3 regions of the Lysinibacillus zambalensis genome follow, and region 1 is predicted to be linked to each of the others. Evidence: riboswitches for the same ligand, from Rfam matches in the RefSeq annotation. Region 1 holds a riboswitch; each other region holds the start of a gene.
What was found. A riboswitch is a leader RNA that binds a small molecule or an ion and turns the genes downstream of it on or off. The one in region 1 is predicted to bind cobalamin.

Region 1 (4,837 bases):
TGAGTTCACCGCATACAGGAACACTACAGTAATTAAAATCTTGCTTGGAACAGGTATACGCTTGGGAGAAATGTAGGGGCTTCGATGGTCTGATATAAACGATACTTACCTCACAGTGTTTGGTAAAAATCGTAAACAGGAGACAGTCTCTATGTCTAAGAAAGTATATGTTGAAGTTAACCTTTATATAATAAATATTATTAATAAACGTTAACATTTAAATTAGTATTGTCTATACAAAACAAAAAACACGCAAACCCTAATAGGTAGCGTGTTTGATATGTATGAAGTGCAATTAACTAATAAACCGATTTTTCAAATTTAACTGAATCAGCATTTTCAACTGAATCATAATCCTTTACGTATCTATACGTATCCCCACTTTTTATTCCATCTTCTGGAATGAAAACTGATTCTTCCCATAATACTTCTTCATTTTTATCGAGAATTGTGACTTCTATATATCCATGAATAGTTCTGTCATTAAAATTTGTAATTTCAACAGCAAATGTATCAAAAGAAGTATCCCTTTTAAATTCAACCTTCACTTTATTCAGAAATCTTTCCCTTTCTTGCTCTAATTTTTTTTCATTTTCATCTGCAATGCCCTTATCAAATTGATATTCTTGATATTTATCATATAAATACAGTGCCGTAAATACCGAAAATACTATGATTAGGGTTAAAATAACATATTTCTTAAGATTATCTTTCACACAAAACAACTCCTAATTAATAGAAAACATTGTTTATATAATAACTCATATCTCGAACAATGAACATAAAAAATCTAAATAGACTTCACTCACTATAATTTGCTTAGAACTAATATATCTAGCATTATTAATTATGTATTTTCACAAATATACTCCAAACCCTTGATACGACTGAATTTATTATATAGATTGCTTTCTAACTCTTTTATACTGATGTTCCGAAAGGTGCTAAGTTCTTCCGTATAAGTAATGGCTTTCGCACTTACCGTTTTGACGTATGGATTTAATTTTAATTGTGCCTGTTGTTGTTTCGAAAATAAATTTTTAGTCATCCTATTTACCACCGCTCGTTTTTTTCTTCATTATAAACAAAAATACCCTATAAGATGACCTTTTTGAAAGTGTCTATCTTATAGGGTACATTTTAAATTTGGGATAAACTTTTTTTGTCTTTTGACAAATACTAGAATACATATTACAATTTAAACCAGAAATATAAAAGGAATATCTACTCTACATGAATTAGTGTGTTAAATTACAATTTAATATTAATAATTAATAGGTGTAAATTGCGTGCAATTTACTTAAAAGGGAAGTCGGTGCAACTCCGACACTGTCCCGCAACTGTAAATGTGAGCGACTTTTCATATACCACTGTTTAACGACGGGAAGGCGAAAAGTAGTGATGACCATGAGTCAGGATACCTGCCTATTATGAGTACACACCATAACCCTACGAGGAATAGGAGGTGGCATGTTGACAAAACAGAATGCTCTGTTCGTCGCCGTACGTCAAACGCCCAAAATAAAAGACGGTAATCGCTTTCAAGGCAATTCTTTTATGCTTGGGTATAATTTGACTTTTTGTGATGAATGAAAAAGATAGAATGAAGGATTTCCTCTAGTTGTAGGAAATCCTTTTTTTATGTAAAAGAAGACTTCCGTTTTGAATAATATGTACGAAAAGAGGATGCAATGATGACGAATATTCATGTAAGTACAGCACAGGAATCGCAATATGCAGAAATGAAAATTTGTAAGCAGCCACGCACTGAAGTTGCCAAGAAAGCTACAACAAGAATGGTTGTAGAATCCCTTGTCGATCAATTAATAGCTAGCAATCTTATTAGTAATGAACGATTGTTTGATCAAATTTTATATAACAAAGATATTATTTGGATTCAAAATGAAAGTTTTAATGGCCACCTTTTTGCAAAAGCAATTATTACAGATCAACTTAAAACAAAAACAAATGATTTTATGATGTATATGCCGACAAATCCAATTGTGTACGATGTTAATGGTGAACATTTTCATTTAATTACACGTATCGATTCGACGCGTGCAAAACCAAATCTAGAGCGACTTTCCCAAGCCCCTAAGCCAATACTAAGTGCTGCTCGGGTCAATGATTTATTGTGCTCGATAGTGATGCGCTTTTATGAAGTATATGTAGAGGATTTATCACGAGTAGTTTATAAAAATAATCAACTAATCAATTTTATAGAGCGAGAGTATCATCAATTTCTAAAAGCTGTGAAGGAACTAAATGATAATCATTTCAACTGGCACCCACGTGGAAAAGGTCATGAACTATTGCTTGAACTGATTGATAATTTACAACTTTTGAAAAGTCGACCTGGCAAAGTTTTAATGGATTTCTCACAATCCCAAAGCTACGTTGTGGTGGAATCTTCATATCTTATTAATAAACAGGGACAGAAAACGATACAAGCTTAGTAAATTAAAAATGTGCGGGATGAATTTCAATTCCCCGAGGTGAAGGTATATGCCTGACAAGGTAGAGAATGGAGTTGTCAGTATAGGGTAGATACCCGCGCGAAGCAAGAATACCCGCGGAAGGAAAGGGAATACCCGCGGAGAGAAGGTAAATACCCGCGGAGAGAAGGTAAATACCCGCGCGAAGCAAGAATACCCGCGGAAGGAAAGGGAATACCCGCGGAGAGAAGGTAAATACCCTCGCGAAGCAAGATTACCCACAAAAGTATAGAAATTCTCCACGAAACATAAGAAAACAGGACATTGATCTAACAAATCATGTCCTGTTTTTATGAATTTAGTCAATACAATGCATTGCTGCTTGTGCTTCGTGCCATGGAACAGAGTAGCCCTTGCCTTTTGCGCAAAAAATACTAGAGGATGTATAGTCGGGATCGGCGTTCTTATCGTAGCTGATTTGCGCAATAATTTCTTCTGTATTGTGACATGTATCGTAGCCATCAAATTGTAGGGAAAGTACGCCTTTCCCATTGGTGTAGGCGGCAAAGGTTGTACTGTAGCTCATAAATGTTGAGACGGGGGCCCGGCCGGTTACAATCGCGTCATATTCAGTTATGATTGGTGCGTCAAATGTACCAGCAGCTTGCTGAATGTCCGTCATCATGCGGCCGATGAAATCACTAGGAGCTTTAAGTTTAAAGCGGTAGTACGGCTCTAGTAATATATTTTCTGCTTGTTCGAGCCCTTGCCGTAATGCACGGAATGTTGCTTCACGGAAATCGCCACCTTCAGTATGTTTATTATGTGCGCGTCCTGTTAAGAGTGTGAAGCGAATATCTGTAACCGGAAAACCGGTTAACAGCCCATGATGATCGCGCTCGAATAAATGTTTTTCAATGAGTCGTTGATGTCCAACTGATAAATCATCTGCGTGGCATGCATTGACAAATGTATTGCCGGTGCCGCGTGTATTTGGCTCCATCAATAAATGGACCTCTGCGTAATGCTTTAATGGCTCGAAATGACCGTAACCTGTCACCGTTGTGGTGATCGTTTCCATATACAAAATCTGTGGTTCGCTAAATGAAATGTCTAACGAGAACCGTTCATGAAGCACTTCGATAAGAACCTCGAGTTGGATGACACCCATAATATGAACATGAATTTCTTGAAATTTTTCATGCCATAGCACACGTAATGAAGGTTCTTCTGCTTCAAGAATACGGAAAGTTTTTAACACGTCCTTTATATGCTGAGTGCCTTCATAATGTACTTTTGCCTGTAAAGTCGGTACTAACTCAAAGGGCTGAGAATTATTCGAAGAACCAATAATATCGCCGATGTTTGCTAGACTAATCCCTTTTACTGCGAAAATCTCCCCGGCCTCTATCTTTTGAGAAGTTTCATACCGGTTGCCATTGTATAGTCGAATCTCCGTCACTTTTTCAGTCACGTCTCCAAATGAAAGTTCATCACGGACATGTAACGTTCCTTGCAAAGATTTGATAAAAGTTAAGCGTTGATGTCCATCATGACGAATTTTAAACACCTCACCTTGAAACGGAGCGTTGTTATTAAATTGTGTCTCTGTAAGGAGGGGGAGCTGTGTTAGGAATTCCTTTATTCCACTATCTTTTAAGGCAGACCCAGTAAAACATAGAAAGGCCTTTTCCTGTTTAATCATCCTAGATAAATGAGTAAGGCAGCTAGAGCTATCCAATGTTTCATTGAGAAAAGCATCGAGAAGGTGTTCATCACGTTCAGCAAGCCACTCCATTATGTCGTTTGAAACATAGTCGGAACGGAGCGGTTCGTCTACGAATAAAACATCTGCAGAGCAATCCTTTTGAAGCGCAGCCATTACAGCTTCAACATCTGCTCCTTCACGATCAATTTTGTTAATAAAAAAGAAGGTTGGAACATGATATTGGCGTAAAAGTTGCCACACTGTTTCAGTATGACCCTGTATTCCTTCGACAGCACTAACAATAATGATGGCATAATCCATAACCCGAATGGCACGCTCCATCTCTGGAGAGAAATCGACGTGCCCTGGTGTATCGATTAATGTATATGTATCATCCCCAAGCGTCATGCGGCCTTGCTCCGCAAAAATCGTAATGCCTCGCTGACGCTCCAGCTCATGACTATCTAAAAATGTGTCCTGGTGATCCACTCGTCCACGAGCTTGAATACTGTTTGTATGAAATAGTAACTGCTCAGAAAATGTTGTTTTACCGGCATCCACGTGAGCAAGTACTCCAATTGTTACATGCATAAAAAGATCCTCGTTTCTATTCATTCATTTAACAACATTGTAACAGAATTGGTATAAAAAATATTTCATATAGTGTTTATGTCGCAATAGTGTTAATATATGT
Region 2 (6,287 bases), on a different contig from region 1:
CTACTGTACGAGCAATGTGTAAAGTTGCAGCTGCTGGTGCACCGCCTGGTAGAATAAAGCGTTGTAACGGTGGTGCTTCATCTGACAATGCATCAATACGCGATTCCAACACTTCAATCGGCTGCTCTGTAAGCTTATAATGACGCTCCTTCATAACATTAGCAAGGTCTCCGCCTGCATCAAAAAGCTCATGCTGAATCGTTTCTAAATCAATTAAAATATCCTTGAATAGCTCACGATCTAGTTCACTAATAGCCTTACCAATAAAAGAATTTAATTCATCGATGGCCCCATATGTCTCTACGCGTAAGCTATCTTTGTCAACGCGTCCACCGATAAGACTTGTTTTCCCTGTATCGCCTGTTTTCGTGTAAAGCTTCATTTCTCTCATCTCCTAGAATTGTTTTTTATCAATTTCGCCTTGGCGTAATTGTTGCTGTCGCTACGTTAGCACTACGCTTTCGCACAGATAAACAATGCGTCCGGATTTTGAATTGTGCCCGCACAATTCATTCCCTTGAAAATCCGTGACATCCGCCGGCGGCATTATCTTCATTCAGCAAGTGTATCTGCTGAATGAAGATAATTTTTTATTGCCTGCACAGTCGTTTCAAAAACACCTCTACCGATGATCTTACCTACATCAGTAATGGGACCGCCGTACAGCATTTCTTCCCCTTTTTGTGTCGCTGCAATCAATAAACTATCTGTAGCAGTACCTGTTGCAATCGTACCACTAAGCTCATCACGAATATTTTCTGATTGCATTGCCTTTGTTTTCGCCTCATTAGCTGTCATCATTGCTTGGAAAAACGCTTCTTCTGATAAACAGCCATTCACGATGACCCACGTATTTATAGTACCAATATATGGTTCATCTTGTCTTTCATGTGCACGAGATACATCAACAGCATTACCAACCCCAGCCGTAACAGCTACAAGAACGCTACCAAAAGAAGCTTGAAATTCATTAATAGCTACAAGATTTGTTGGGACAGCTGTTAACATGACGACTGTACTTGTAGATGAAAAGTGCTCCTTTAGTAAAAATTCAGCGACCTCTCTCTTTACATCATTAATCACATAATCTATTGGTACAGAGCGATTTAACAGACAATCATACCAACCGATACCCGGATTATGGACAGCTGAGGACACCGTTTTTAAAGGAAACTCTGATTGAAGCTTAATGTACTGATCTGTAACAGTGAAATTTTCTTTTTTAATGACAGCACGTTGCTGATGTTCAACGGTGGCTGGCATCATTGTAATTTGAGGCTTTGGAATTTCTGGATGTGCATAAGTTGCCACTCGAGCATGATAGACATCTTCAATTTGCGAAGCGACTAATACTTCATGCGGCGCCCCAAATGCCCGCATCCGTCCTTCCTCCATTAGTAATAATTCATCACAGTAAAGAGAAGCTAAATTCATATCATGCAGTACCATAATAACGGTCAAACCACATTCTATTGCTTCCTTTCGTACCATATCTAAAATTTGACGTTGATGCGCAATATCTAGATGGTTGGTCGGCTCATCTAGCAGCAATATTTCCGCTGTTTGTGCAAGCGCTTGGGCGACAAAAACCCTTTGCTGTTCACCGCCCGACAAAAATTCCATCGGTGTCTGTTCATAGCGTTTTACACCTGTTTGCAGCATTGCATGTTGCACTGCTTGTTCATCACGAGCAGACCAGCTTGAAAAGAAGCCTGTTTGATGTGGATAACGTCCAAGAGATACAGCCTCCCTTACACTGTTTGAAAATGTATTAACATGTAATTGTGGCAGCACTGCCATCTTCTTTGCTAATGCACGAGCAGTGTAAGAGCTACTGTTTTTACCATCTACTAATACAGTGCCTGCAGTTGCTGGTAGTATGCCACTTATTACTTTTAACAGTGTGGATTTCCCACTACCATTCGGCCCTAAAATCCCTAGTATTTTACCTTTTTCAACGGAAAAACTTATATCGTGGACGATCGGTACGTCTTCATAACCACCGGAAAGATGTTCAACAACAATCATGCCCGTACCCCCTTGCCTCTACGTTGTTTATAAAAAATATAGGAAAAAACGGGCGCCCCAATAAATGCAGTAATGACACCAATCGGCAGCTCTCTTGGCATAATAATTGTTCTTGCTATTAAATCACAAATAATTAGCAAAGTTGCCCCATTTAAAAATGATAACGGCAATAAATGACGATGATCTGAACCCCAAACCATTCTCGTCATATGAGGAACAACTAAACCAACAAAGCCAATCGTTCCAGAAACAGCTACCGCTGCTCCTGTCAACATGGATCCACCTACTAAAATAATATATTTACTACGTTTAACATTGACACCTAAATGCTTCGCACGTTCTTCACCATATAACAGAACATTTAACTCACGTCTTTGTGTCCAAAGCATAATAGAGCCAATAATGACAAACGGAATGATCATCTGAACGTAAGGCCAACCACGCATCGATACTGAACCGAGCAACCAACCGATTACTTGGCGTAGCTCCTCACCAGATAATGCAATCATTAATGAAATCAAGGAACCTAAAAACGAACTAAATATTACCCCTGTTAAAATAAGAGTTTCCATTTTTAGTGAACGGTCTACTATTCTAGCAAAACCCATAACAGCAAACATTGTTAATATGGCCCCTATCATACTAAAGACTGGCAATGTAAAATGACCGATTACAGGTATTGAGACACTAAAGAAAATCGTCATCACTGCGCCAACTGATGCACCGGAGGAAACACCTAACGTATAAGGATCAGCCAAAGGATTTTTTAATAGGCCTTGAAAAGCTGCCCCTGCAATAGCAAGTGATGCCCCTACAAGCCCTGCTAGCATCACTCGAGGTAAACGAATCTTCCATAAAATATTGGCAGCTGTTTCATCGGCCGCCGTATTCCACAATACTTCTAATGGAATATGAACCGAGCCTATCGCTACACCACACCAGATGCTAATGATTAAAAGCGTAATTGCTGTTACATAGGCTACAATTGTTTTACTCATTTAAACGCCTCTGGGTAAACGGCCTTTGCTAATTCCTCAAAACCATCTGCTAATCGAGGACCTTGACGACTTGTCATACTTTCATCCACTTGTACAATAGCTTTATTTTTTACGGCAGTTACTGTCTCAAAGCCTGGACGTTGTGGAATTTTCGTTAAAATATTTGGTACATAATTATATGCCACAACAATGACATCTGGATTTTTCGCAATAATTTGTTCAGCTTCAATTGGATACCAGTCATTTACATCTGCTGCCACATTTTCGGCATGAATCATTTCTAGCATTTCATTCATAAATGTACCTTTACCAGCTGTATAAATCTGTGGCTCATCAGACGATTCTAAAAAGACTTTCTTTGGCTCAACACCCTTAAGTTTTGTTTCAACTTCTTCAATTTTATCCTTCATATTTGCGACTATTTTTTTAGCCTCTTCTAGTTTTCCCGTTGCACGACCAAGCTGTTCAATCGTTGTGTAAGTTTCATTAAAGTTTTTTGCATCCGCTACAACAAATACTTTCACACCGGCAGCCTCAAGCTGTTCAATTGCTCCTTTTGAATAACTCATACCGGATGCATGTGCAAAAACGATATCTGGCGTTAACGCAATAATTTGTTCAATATTATAATCTACACCGCCAACCTTATCTTTTTTAGTAGCCTCTGCTGGATAATCGTCATTATCTGTTACACCTACTATTTCATCATTTAAGCCAAGACCAAATAAAATTTCAGTGTTACTTGGAATGAGAGAAACTATTTTTTCAGGAGGTGCTTCTAGCGTAATATCTTTGCCAACAGCATCTGTTATCGTCATTGGAAATGTTGCTTGATCTACTTTAGATGTCTCTTGCTGCTCAGCAGATGACGGCTTGTCATTTGTCGCCTCTTTTGTGTTGCACGCTGCAAGCAAGCCAACAGCTAAAAATGCTGATAATCCTATTTTCCAAAATTTCTTCATGTGAATCCCCCTTAGTCTATCTGTGCATAAAGTTAACGACTTGTTTATCTGATTGATCGATACATTTTAGGTTTTATCGTTTAAGGTTGTGGAGTTGTTTATCTCTCAACGTTGTGGGGATATCGTCCAACTTTTTAAGTTTATCACCCAACTTTGTGGATTTATCGACCACATCGTGTGTTTCCGCACAACATTATGGGGTTATCACCCAACATTTTAGGCTTATCGTCCAACTTTTTAAGTTTATCACCCAACTTTGTGGATTTATCGACCACATCGTATTTCCGCACAACATTATGGGGTTATCACCCAACATTTTAGGCTTATCGCCCAACTTTTTGAGTTTATTACCTAACGTTGTGGGGGTATCGCCCTCTTTTTCAAATTTATCGATATTCAGCTTACAAAACAAATACCCCTCATCATAAAAAAAATGAGGGGGTCAAATTTGCACAATATACATATACAAAATCCACCATCCTATCCTCGTAGGCTACAACGTGTTTTCTATAAAGGCAGGTCTCCTGGCTCGTGCTTCATACGCTTTTTCAAGCCTTCCCGAAATTTTCAGTGGCGCAGATTGAAAAAACTCACACTTACAGTGGCGGGACCGCATCGGAATTACACCGATTTCCCTTTTCACTTTACTTAAGTAAAGAACCTTTATAATATTCAGTTGATTGTATTATACATGAAAATCAAAGAAGTCGCCTCCATTCGAGACGACTCTTCATCAAATCAATTATGCTCGTCATAATTGCCACAGGACGTGGCGTGCTTAGACTGGGTTCCTCTATTTCAGCGGATGTTTGGACGCTGAAAAAAGTTAAACTATGTCAGAAAAATACTGTACCGTTTTCATTGGTGCACCCATTTCTCGTAATGCCCATGTATTCTCTAAATAAATGTCTGCTAGCTTCTCATATTTACCGCCGAATCTTTGTGCCCATTCAACTGCTACAACACTTTCATATAAATGTGCCATTTGCTCTGCGACCTTTTTTGCTTCAAACGTTTTTGTTGCATCATCTAAACGGCTAAATGTTTGCCAAGTTGAATCTAGTTTTGCTAATTGCCCTACTACAATTTCAACTAATGGACTGTCAGCCAGTTTTTCTAGACGTTCCTCCATAACACGAACAAACATTTCGTGCACATGAAACTTATCTACTAAACGAATGAGCTCTAAAGCTAAAATATTTGCAGTCCCCTCCCATACGGTAAGGACCTGTGCATCTCTTAATAACCGAGGTGTAACAAAGTCTTCAATATAGCCGTTTCCGCCATGTAATTCAATGGCTTCACTCGCATAATGTACAGCTTGCTCAGCGGTTTCTTTTTTCATGATTGCAATATACAAGCGGTTCAAAATGATGTCCTCTTTATTCCCCTGTCCACTAGTTACTTTATCGTATAGCTGAATAAGATCAAAAACCGTAGCAACTTCTACATGAAGCTTGGCAGCAAATTTCCCTAGTGTATCCTGGATCATAGGATATTGCGTTAAAGGCTTACCAAATGCATGGCGATTTGTCACATAGTGCTTCGCCTCTAAATAGCCGCGACGCATGATGCCGATAGAAGCAACTGCATTGCAAATTCTTGATAAATTAAGCGCCTCCAACATATAGTAAATCCCTTTATTCAGATCACCAACAACATATGCGAGCGCCCCATCAAATTCCACCTCACCAGAAGGTACTGCTCTAACACCAAGTTTATCCTTTAAACGCCGAACGCGCAGGTTATTAACTGTGCCATCATCATTTCTCCATGGAACTGCAAACAATGTTAAACCCTTTGAGCCTGCACGAGCCCCTTCTATGCGTGCCAATACCATAGTCACTCCACACATTCCAGCGTTAGATGCAAAATATTTCTCACCATATAAACGATACTGATTGCCGTCCTGCCTTGCCTCTACAACATTCGCTCCGACATCAGAGCCACCTTGGCGCTCCGTTAAAAATGTAGCCCCCTCATAGAGCTCTGTCTCTCCAGTTGCACAAACATGTGGTAAAAAGCGCTCCTTCACCTCATCACTCGCATAATGATCAAGCAGATAAGCCGTTGCCATCGTTAACGTAACAGGACAGTAAAAGCCTGGTTCAGCATGTGATAGTATATAGCCTTGAGCAAAGCTATACACATAGTTGCCCTTTCTACCTAATTGCGGAATATCTTTATGCACATAGCCAACAATGCCAGTATTGTACGTCTCTTCAATTGTTTTTTTATAACCGTCATTGACCCAAATCTCTGACACTTCTTCACCATAGGCATTATACCTTTGTAATCG
Region 3 (6,287 bases), on a different contig from region 1:
GAGCTTCCTGGGGGCGTCGGGTCAACAGATGTTTTTTGTGCGAAAGCTTAGTGCTAACGTAGCGACAGCGGCACGATGTTGGTCAAGAAGGCGTTATCACAGGATGTGATGCTCTTAGCCTTCGTTCCACTATCGCTGATCCCCAATGAGTCGCCCAGTCGAAACGAAGATCAACCACAATTTTTAGAGATAAAAAGAAACCTCAGCATTGTTTATCTGTGCGACAGCAACAACAAATCTTTCACTTTTCTATATACATTTTCACTTTCAAATCTCTCCATAACAATATGTATCAATCATTTAACTTCCTTCGTGAATTGCTCTGGGATATACGTTAAATATGGCTTACCTGTCAGTGGATGTGTTTGAATATCGGCATAAACCCCAAATACATCTTGTAATAATGTCGGTGTAAGTACTTCTTCTGGCGTGCCAAAACAAACAATTCGACCTTGCTGTAAAACATAAATTTGATCGCAATACATAGCCGCAATGTTCAAATCGTGGATTGCAGCAACAACTGTTAATTGTAAGGTTTGGATTAGATCCATAAGCTGCAATTGATGCTGAATATCTAGATGATTTGTTGGCTCATCTAAAATAAGCACTTGTGCTTGCTGAGCAAGGGCACGAGCAACCATCACACGCTTTTTTTCGCCACCCGAAAGAGAGCTATAGCTACGTTTCTCTAAATGAGCGATACCCGTTTGCTTCAGTGCATCCTTTACGATTTGAAAATCTTGCTCTTGATCAAACTCCAATAGTTTTTTATGGGGTGTTCTCCCCATACTCACTAAATCATGCACTGTAAAATCAAATAAGACCGGTGTTTCTTGACTCACAACTGCTAGATTTTTAGCTATGTTTTTACTCGATTGCTTTAGAATATCTTGTTCATTTAATAACACTGTTCCACTTTCTGGTTTTAATAAACGGTACAAATTCTTTAATAGCGTTGACTTCCCACTACCATTAGGACCGATCAACCCAACAAATTGCTTGTCCTTTATTTGAACATTTACTTCATGTAATATGCGTTCATCAGAAATGGAGAATGATATTTGTTTCGCTTCTAATGTCATATTTTTTTAATCTCCTTCACCGAAAGAATAATTGTTACGACGTAGCAGCCAAATGAAAAATGGACCTCCGCAAAAAGCCGTGATAATTCCTATCGGCATTTCCTCAGGGGCAATTAATATTCGAGCAATTGCATCTGCCCAAACTAAGAATATCCCCCCTAATAATGCGCTAATCGGTATGACATACTTATGATTTGAACCTACAATTAGCCGTACAATATGTGGAATGATTAAACCAACAAATCCAATTGAGCCACTTACAGCAACCAACACACCCGTTAATAACGATACTAATAAAATAAGCTGTATTCGAAATTGTTGTAAGTTAACCCCTAATGTAACTGCGGCTTCTTCTCCAAGAAGTAATAAATTTAAGCTGCGATAGTTGAGCCATAACAAGGCAAATACTACAATAAAAATGACTGCAGGAATTACAAGAATACTCCATTTCGCCCCTGCTAGGCTTCCTAGCATCCAAAACATGACTGCCTTCATTCCCCCCTCTTGCTTCGACAACATTAAGATAAAATTTGAAATAGCAGATAAAATAAATGACACCGCCATCCCTGAAAGCAAAAGTCGAAAGACGGATACTCTACCGCCAACATGCGATAAGAAGAAAACTAACCCCATTGCTGTGAGAGAGCCTAAAAAAGCCGATACGGAAAGAGCATAAACGCCCAGAAATGAAAAGGCACCTAAAATGATGACAGCTGTGGCACCAACTGTCGCTCCAGAAGAAATCCCTAAAATATATGGTTCTGCAATTGAATTACGAACGAGCGCCTGAATAGCTGCTCCTGCAATTGCCAAGCCTGCTCCGACGATAGCAGCGAGTAATACACGCGGAGCCCTTATTTGCCAAATGATAATTTCCTGTGAGCGACTCCAATCTTGTTCGATTGAGCTTTGAATAATAGGGATTTTAGAAAGGATAACCTTCCATACATAAAGTGGCGTAACGGAAACCGATCCAACCATAATTGCAATTGTCATTGAAATAATAAGTAGTAGAAGAAGGGTCATCGAAAGTACCATAAATTTTCTATTCATCTTTTTATTAACTCCTAATCATTAAACATTAATTTCATCTAGCCGTAATTGTAGCTGATACTCTGCTAATATTTGCAGTACGAAGATAAATGAAAGAAAAAAGGGTATTCCATGCAAATGCGCATGGAAATACCCTAGAATCAATTATGCTTGGCATAATCGCGTCTTTCAGCGTGTATTTGGACACCTGCTGAAAGAAATTAAACAATGTTAGATTTTCTTCTACTATTGTCCGTAATCGCTTTCATCCTCGTGGGCATTACAGGAATAACTAAATGGCAGGTCTCCTGGCTTCGAATCAATGTATCTATGATTGCCTTCCCATTCTAGAACAGTGGCTAAATCATCATAGAACTCCTCGTTACAGTTGCGGGACAGCGTCGGATTTGCACCGATTTCCCTTTTAAGTGACACATTGTATAAGATGTCACACCATTAGTATCGAATGATTTAAAATTATGACAATTCTATCATATATTTCAATAGTTAGTCTATACTATCAATCATTTATCAAGTTAAGAAACACCTTTACGTTAACCTAAAACCGTAATAAAGTTGACACAAAAACTTTATTTTCTTACACTATTATTATCAACATTACTTTTTAGAGGTGAAATAATGACAACCATTGTGGAACATACACATCAAAAATTAAGAACAGTAGATATTGCATACATTGGACTTTTTTCAACATTAATGATGATAGGGGCTAATATTACGTCCATTGTGCCTTTCATGGTTGTTGGCGGAGTACCGATCACATTGCAAACGTTTTTTGCTATTTTAGCGGGACTTATTCTCGGTAGTAGAAAAGGGGCACTCGCTTGTACTGTTTATATGTGCATCGGTTTAGCAGGAGCACCTGTATTTGCACGATTCAGCGGAGGCTTTGGACAAATTTTAAGTCCTACATTTGGTTTCATTGTCTCGTTTATATTAGCAGCATTTGTCGCAGGGCTTATTGTAGAACGCATTGGAACGAAGAAAAGTTATGTAGTTGCTGCATTAGTTGCAACTGCTATTAATTATTTATTAGGGACAAATTGGATGTACTTTGCCTATAAGCTATGGGCTAGTGCGCCTGATGCTTTCACGTATAAAATAGCATGGCTTTGGATGATGCCTCCTTTGCCAAAGGATATTATTTTAGCTATATTCGCGGGTATTTTTGCATACCGTCTTCAAAAGGTATTGAAAATAATTCCAATCAAATAAAGGTTCATCACCAAAACGTGGGTTGATTTCCGTTCCGACTTATATATAAGGCAAAGAGTGTCGAGGCTTTAACCTCTATTATAAACCCAAAAAATATTATAAAACCTAAAAATGTCCCATCAGTATTTTACATACTAATGGGACATTCTATTGTTAAACGTATGTTTTCATCCAGTTTAAGAAGTTATCAATAACTACATCTAGGAATTTGATAGTACCCTCATCTGTTAAATGGCCTTCAGCATCAAATTTAGTGTGTACTGCGCCAATATAAACATCATTACCACTAAGTAATGGTGAATTTACTCCAGGTGAGAATAAAATATCTCTTAAGTGTAATTGTGCTTTAACAGTACCTAAGTTACCCATTGATGCACCCATCATGAATGATGGCTTACCAATCATTACTTTATCAACGCGAGATAACCAATCGATGGCGTTAACCATAACACCTGGCACTGTACCATTATATTCTGGAGTCAGCCAAAGAACGGCATCCGCCTCTTTTACTTGTGCTTTAAAATCTAATACTGTTTGTGGTGCTTCATTTTCGATATCTTGGTTATACATTGGTAGGTCTTTTAAGCTTAATACTTCAAGATCCAATTTCTCCGCATAACGCTTTTGAATAAATTTCGCTAACTGCAGATTATAAGATTCTTTACGGATACTACCTACGATTGCTACTACTTTCACAATATTTCCTCCTAAATGTGCATTAAATTTATTTTTTGTAAAGCACTTTTATTTTATACCGACCTAATAATAGGTTGCAAATTCCTCAACTGGTTTACGATAACCACGCAAGCGGCGACTACTTTCTTTTTCCTTACCAATTGTAATCATTAGCGCAATTTCTTGTGTTTCCGGGACATTAAAAAGGGCTCTCATTTGTTGCTGATCAAAGCCGATCATTGGACATGTATCCCATCCACGATTTTTGGCTGCCAACATAAATAACATAGCTGAAAGTGAAGCGTTACGAATAGCCTCCTCTTTCTTAAACTCCTCGCCGCGCTCATTATAAAATTTTGTATTTTCTTCAACAAGATTTTCTAACTCACAAGCATTAATAATGCCTAAGTCTACCATCCCTTGACTAAGGTTAGCAGTATTTTTATAGGCTTCTTTATCTCCTAAAACAAGTATAACCGCCGAGGCTGAGTGCACTTTATATTGCCCGTATGCTGCTTCTCTTACTTTTTCTTTTTTTTCTTCATCTAAGACAACGATGTAATTAGCATGCTGTAAATTAAAAGCAGATGGAGCAAGTTTGACATCCTCCAAAATAGGACGTATATCTTCTTCGCTCATCTTAATACCCTCTATAAAATTATTCGCAGAACGACGCTTATCTATTACCTTTGCAAATTCCATCCAATTGACCTCCAATCATTTTCTTTTAAAAATATGTAATTTCCATTCAGCGAGACTTGTGTTTCTCTACTGAATGGAATGAAAAGTATTACTCTTATTCTTTATCGAACGTAATCGTACTTCTTACAGTGTCAATAGGACGAACAAGCTCTTCAATTTGTGCACGCTTTGGCTCTAAAAACGGTGGCAACGATAATTTTTCACCTAATGTTTCATAAGGCTCGTCCCCCATAAATCCTGGGCCATCAGTAGCTAGCTCAAATAAAATTTGTGGTGCAACTCGTGCATAAAGGGATTCAAAGAAGTGACGGTTTACATAACCCGAAGTATGGAAGCCAAAGCTTTCAAATCGTTCAGTCCATTCATCTAATACAGCGCGATCCTCTACGCGGAATGCTGCATGATGTACTGTACCGAAGCCTTGACGAGCTACTGGTAAAACTGCGTTAAACTCTACAATGATTTGTGCACCGTTTCCGCCTTCACCAACCTCAAATAAATGGAAATCCCCTTCCTCTGCAATTTCTGTAAAGAGCATCACTTTTTCGAGCACCTCTTTGAAATATTTTAAATTAGCAACTCTTACAAAAACTGGACCTAAGCCTGTAATTGCGTATTCTAGAGGAATCGGTCCATCTTGCCATGGAGTGCCTGATGCAACACCTGTATTGTTTTCATCAGAAATAAGTTGATATTGCTGATCATCAAAATCTACGAATGATAAAGTTTTCTTGCCAAATTGCTCTTGTATACCTGTATGTTTAACATTTAATCGATCAAAACGTTTTACCCAATAGTCCAATGCCGCATCTGTAGGCACGCGGAATGAAGTTTTGGAAATTTCATTCGTTCCATGCACACCTTTTGGGATGTTTGGGAAATCAAAAAATGTCATATCAGTACCAGCACTACCTTTATCATCCGCAAAGAATAAATGATATGTTTGGATATCATCCTGATTTACTGTTTTTTTCACTAATCGCATCCCTAATACATAAGTAAAGAATTTATAATTCTCTTCCGCACTACTTGTAATAGCAGTAACGTGGTGAATTCCTTTTAAATGGTTCATTTTATGTTCCTCCTATTTATCTCGATTTCGAGATATATACGTAAATTTTTTTTATTTTTCAACTGCGTTTAAACCAACCTTTTTTAAAGACAGGATCATTGTGTCCATCTCCTGTTGATCTAATACTTCAAAAATCTCATTAATTTTTTGTTCATGCTTTGGAAATATTTCTTCCATCAACGTTTGTCCTTCATATGTTAATAAAACATATGTGACACGACGATCCTTTGGGCAAGCACGTCGATACACAAAACTTTTTTGTTCGAGCTTATCAATAACATACGTAATACTACTGCTTGCAATTAAAATTTTCTTTCCAATTACTTGAATTGGTTGCTCACCATGGTGATATAAAAACTCAAGTACTGAAAATTCGGTTTGATTTAAATCGTATTGAAGTAAATCTCTCTTTGTTGCATCCTGAATCGTTTGATACGCCCGGAACAAGACCGTAAAAGCTTTTAAATTACGATTGTTTTCCTTCATAC

Region 2: it holds a riboswitch for cobalamin, as region 1 does, so the genes downstream of both, ABNX05_RS16255 (ABC transporter substrate-binding protein) here and ABNX05_RS11855 (hypothetical protein) in region 1, are expected to answer to the same signal.
Region 3: it holds a riboswitch for cobalamin, as region 1 does, so the genes downstream of both, ABNX05_RS25480 (FecCD family ABC transporter permease) here and ABNX05_RS11855 (hypothetical protein) in region 1, are expected to answer to the same signal.

Annotation. Positions count from the first base shown of each region.
Region 1 covers NZ_JBEGDG010000007.1:167,282-172,118, reverse strand. Annotated here, with positions in the region: gene ABNX05_RS11865 (hypothetical protein) at 300-716, opposite strand; gene ABNX05_RS11860 (hypothetical protein) at 848-1,048, opposite strand; cobalamin riboswitch at 1,260-1,443, shown strand; gene ABNX05_RS11855 (hypothetical protein) at 1,692-2,456, shown strand; gene ABNX05_RS11850 (GTP-binding protein) at 2,794-4,734, opposite strand.
Region 2 covers NZ_JBEGDG010000012.1:90,521-96,807, forward strand. Annotated here, with positions in the region: gene ABNX05_RS16240 (cob(I)yrinic acid a,c-diamide adenosyltransferase) at 1-382, opposite strand, end outside; gene ABNX05_RS16245 (adenosylcobinamide amidohydrolase) at 553-2,028, opposite strand; gene ABNX05_RS16250 (FecCD family ABC transporter permease) at 2,025-3,026, opposite strand; gene ABNX05_RS16255 (ABC transporter substrate-binding protein) at 3,023-3,988, opposite strand; cobalamin riboswitch at 4,486-4,668, opposite strand; gene ABNX05_RS16260 (acyl-CoA dehydrogenase family protein) at 4,815-6,287, opposite strand, start outside.
Region 3 covers NZ_JBEGDG010000040.1:21,494-27,780, reverse strand. Annotated here, with positions in the region: gene ABNX05_RS25485 (heme ABC transporter ATP-binding protein) at 297-1,082, opposite strand; gene ABNX05_RS25480 (FecCD family ABC transporter permease) at 1,089-2,135, opposite strand; cobalamin riboswitch at 2,396-2,587, opposite strand; gene ABNX05_RS25475 (biotin transporter BioY) at 2,754-3,350, shown strand; gene ABNX05_RS25470 (NADPH-dependent FMN reductase) at 3,504-4,046, opposite strand; gene ABNX05_RS25465 (nitroreductase family protein) at 4,110-4,727, opposite strand; gene ABNX05_RS25460 (ring-cleaving dioxygenase) at 4,822-5,799, opposite strand; gene ABNX05_RS25455 (MarR family winged helix-turn-helix transcriptional regulator) at 5,851-6,285, opposite strand.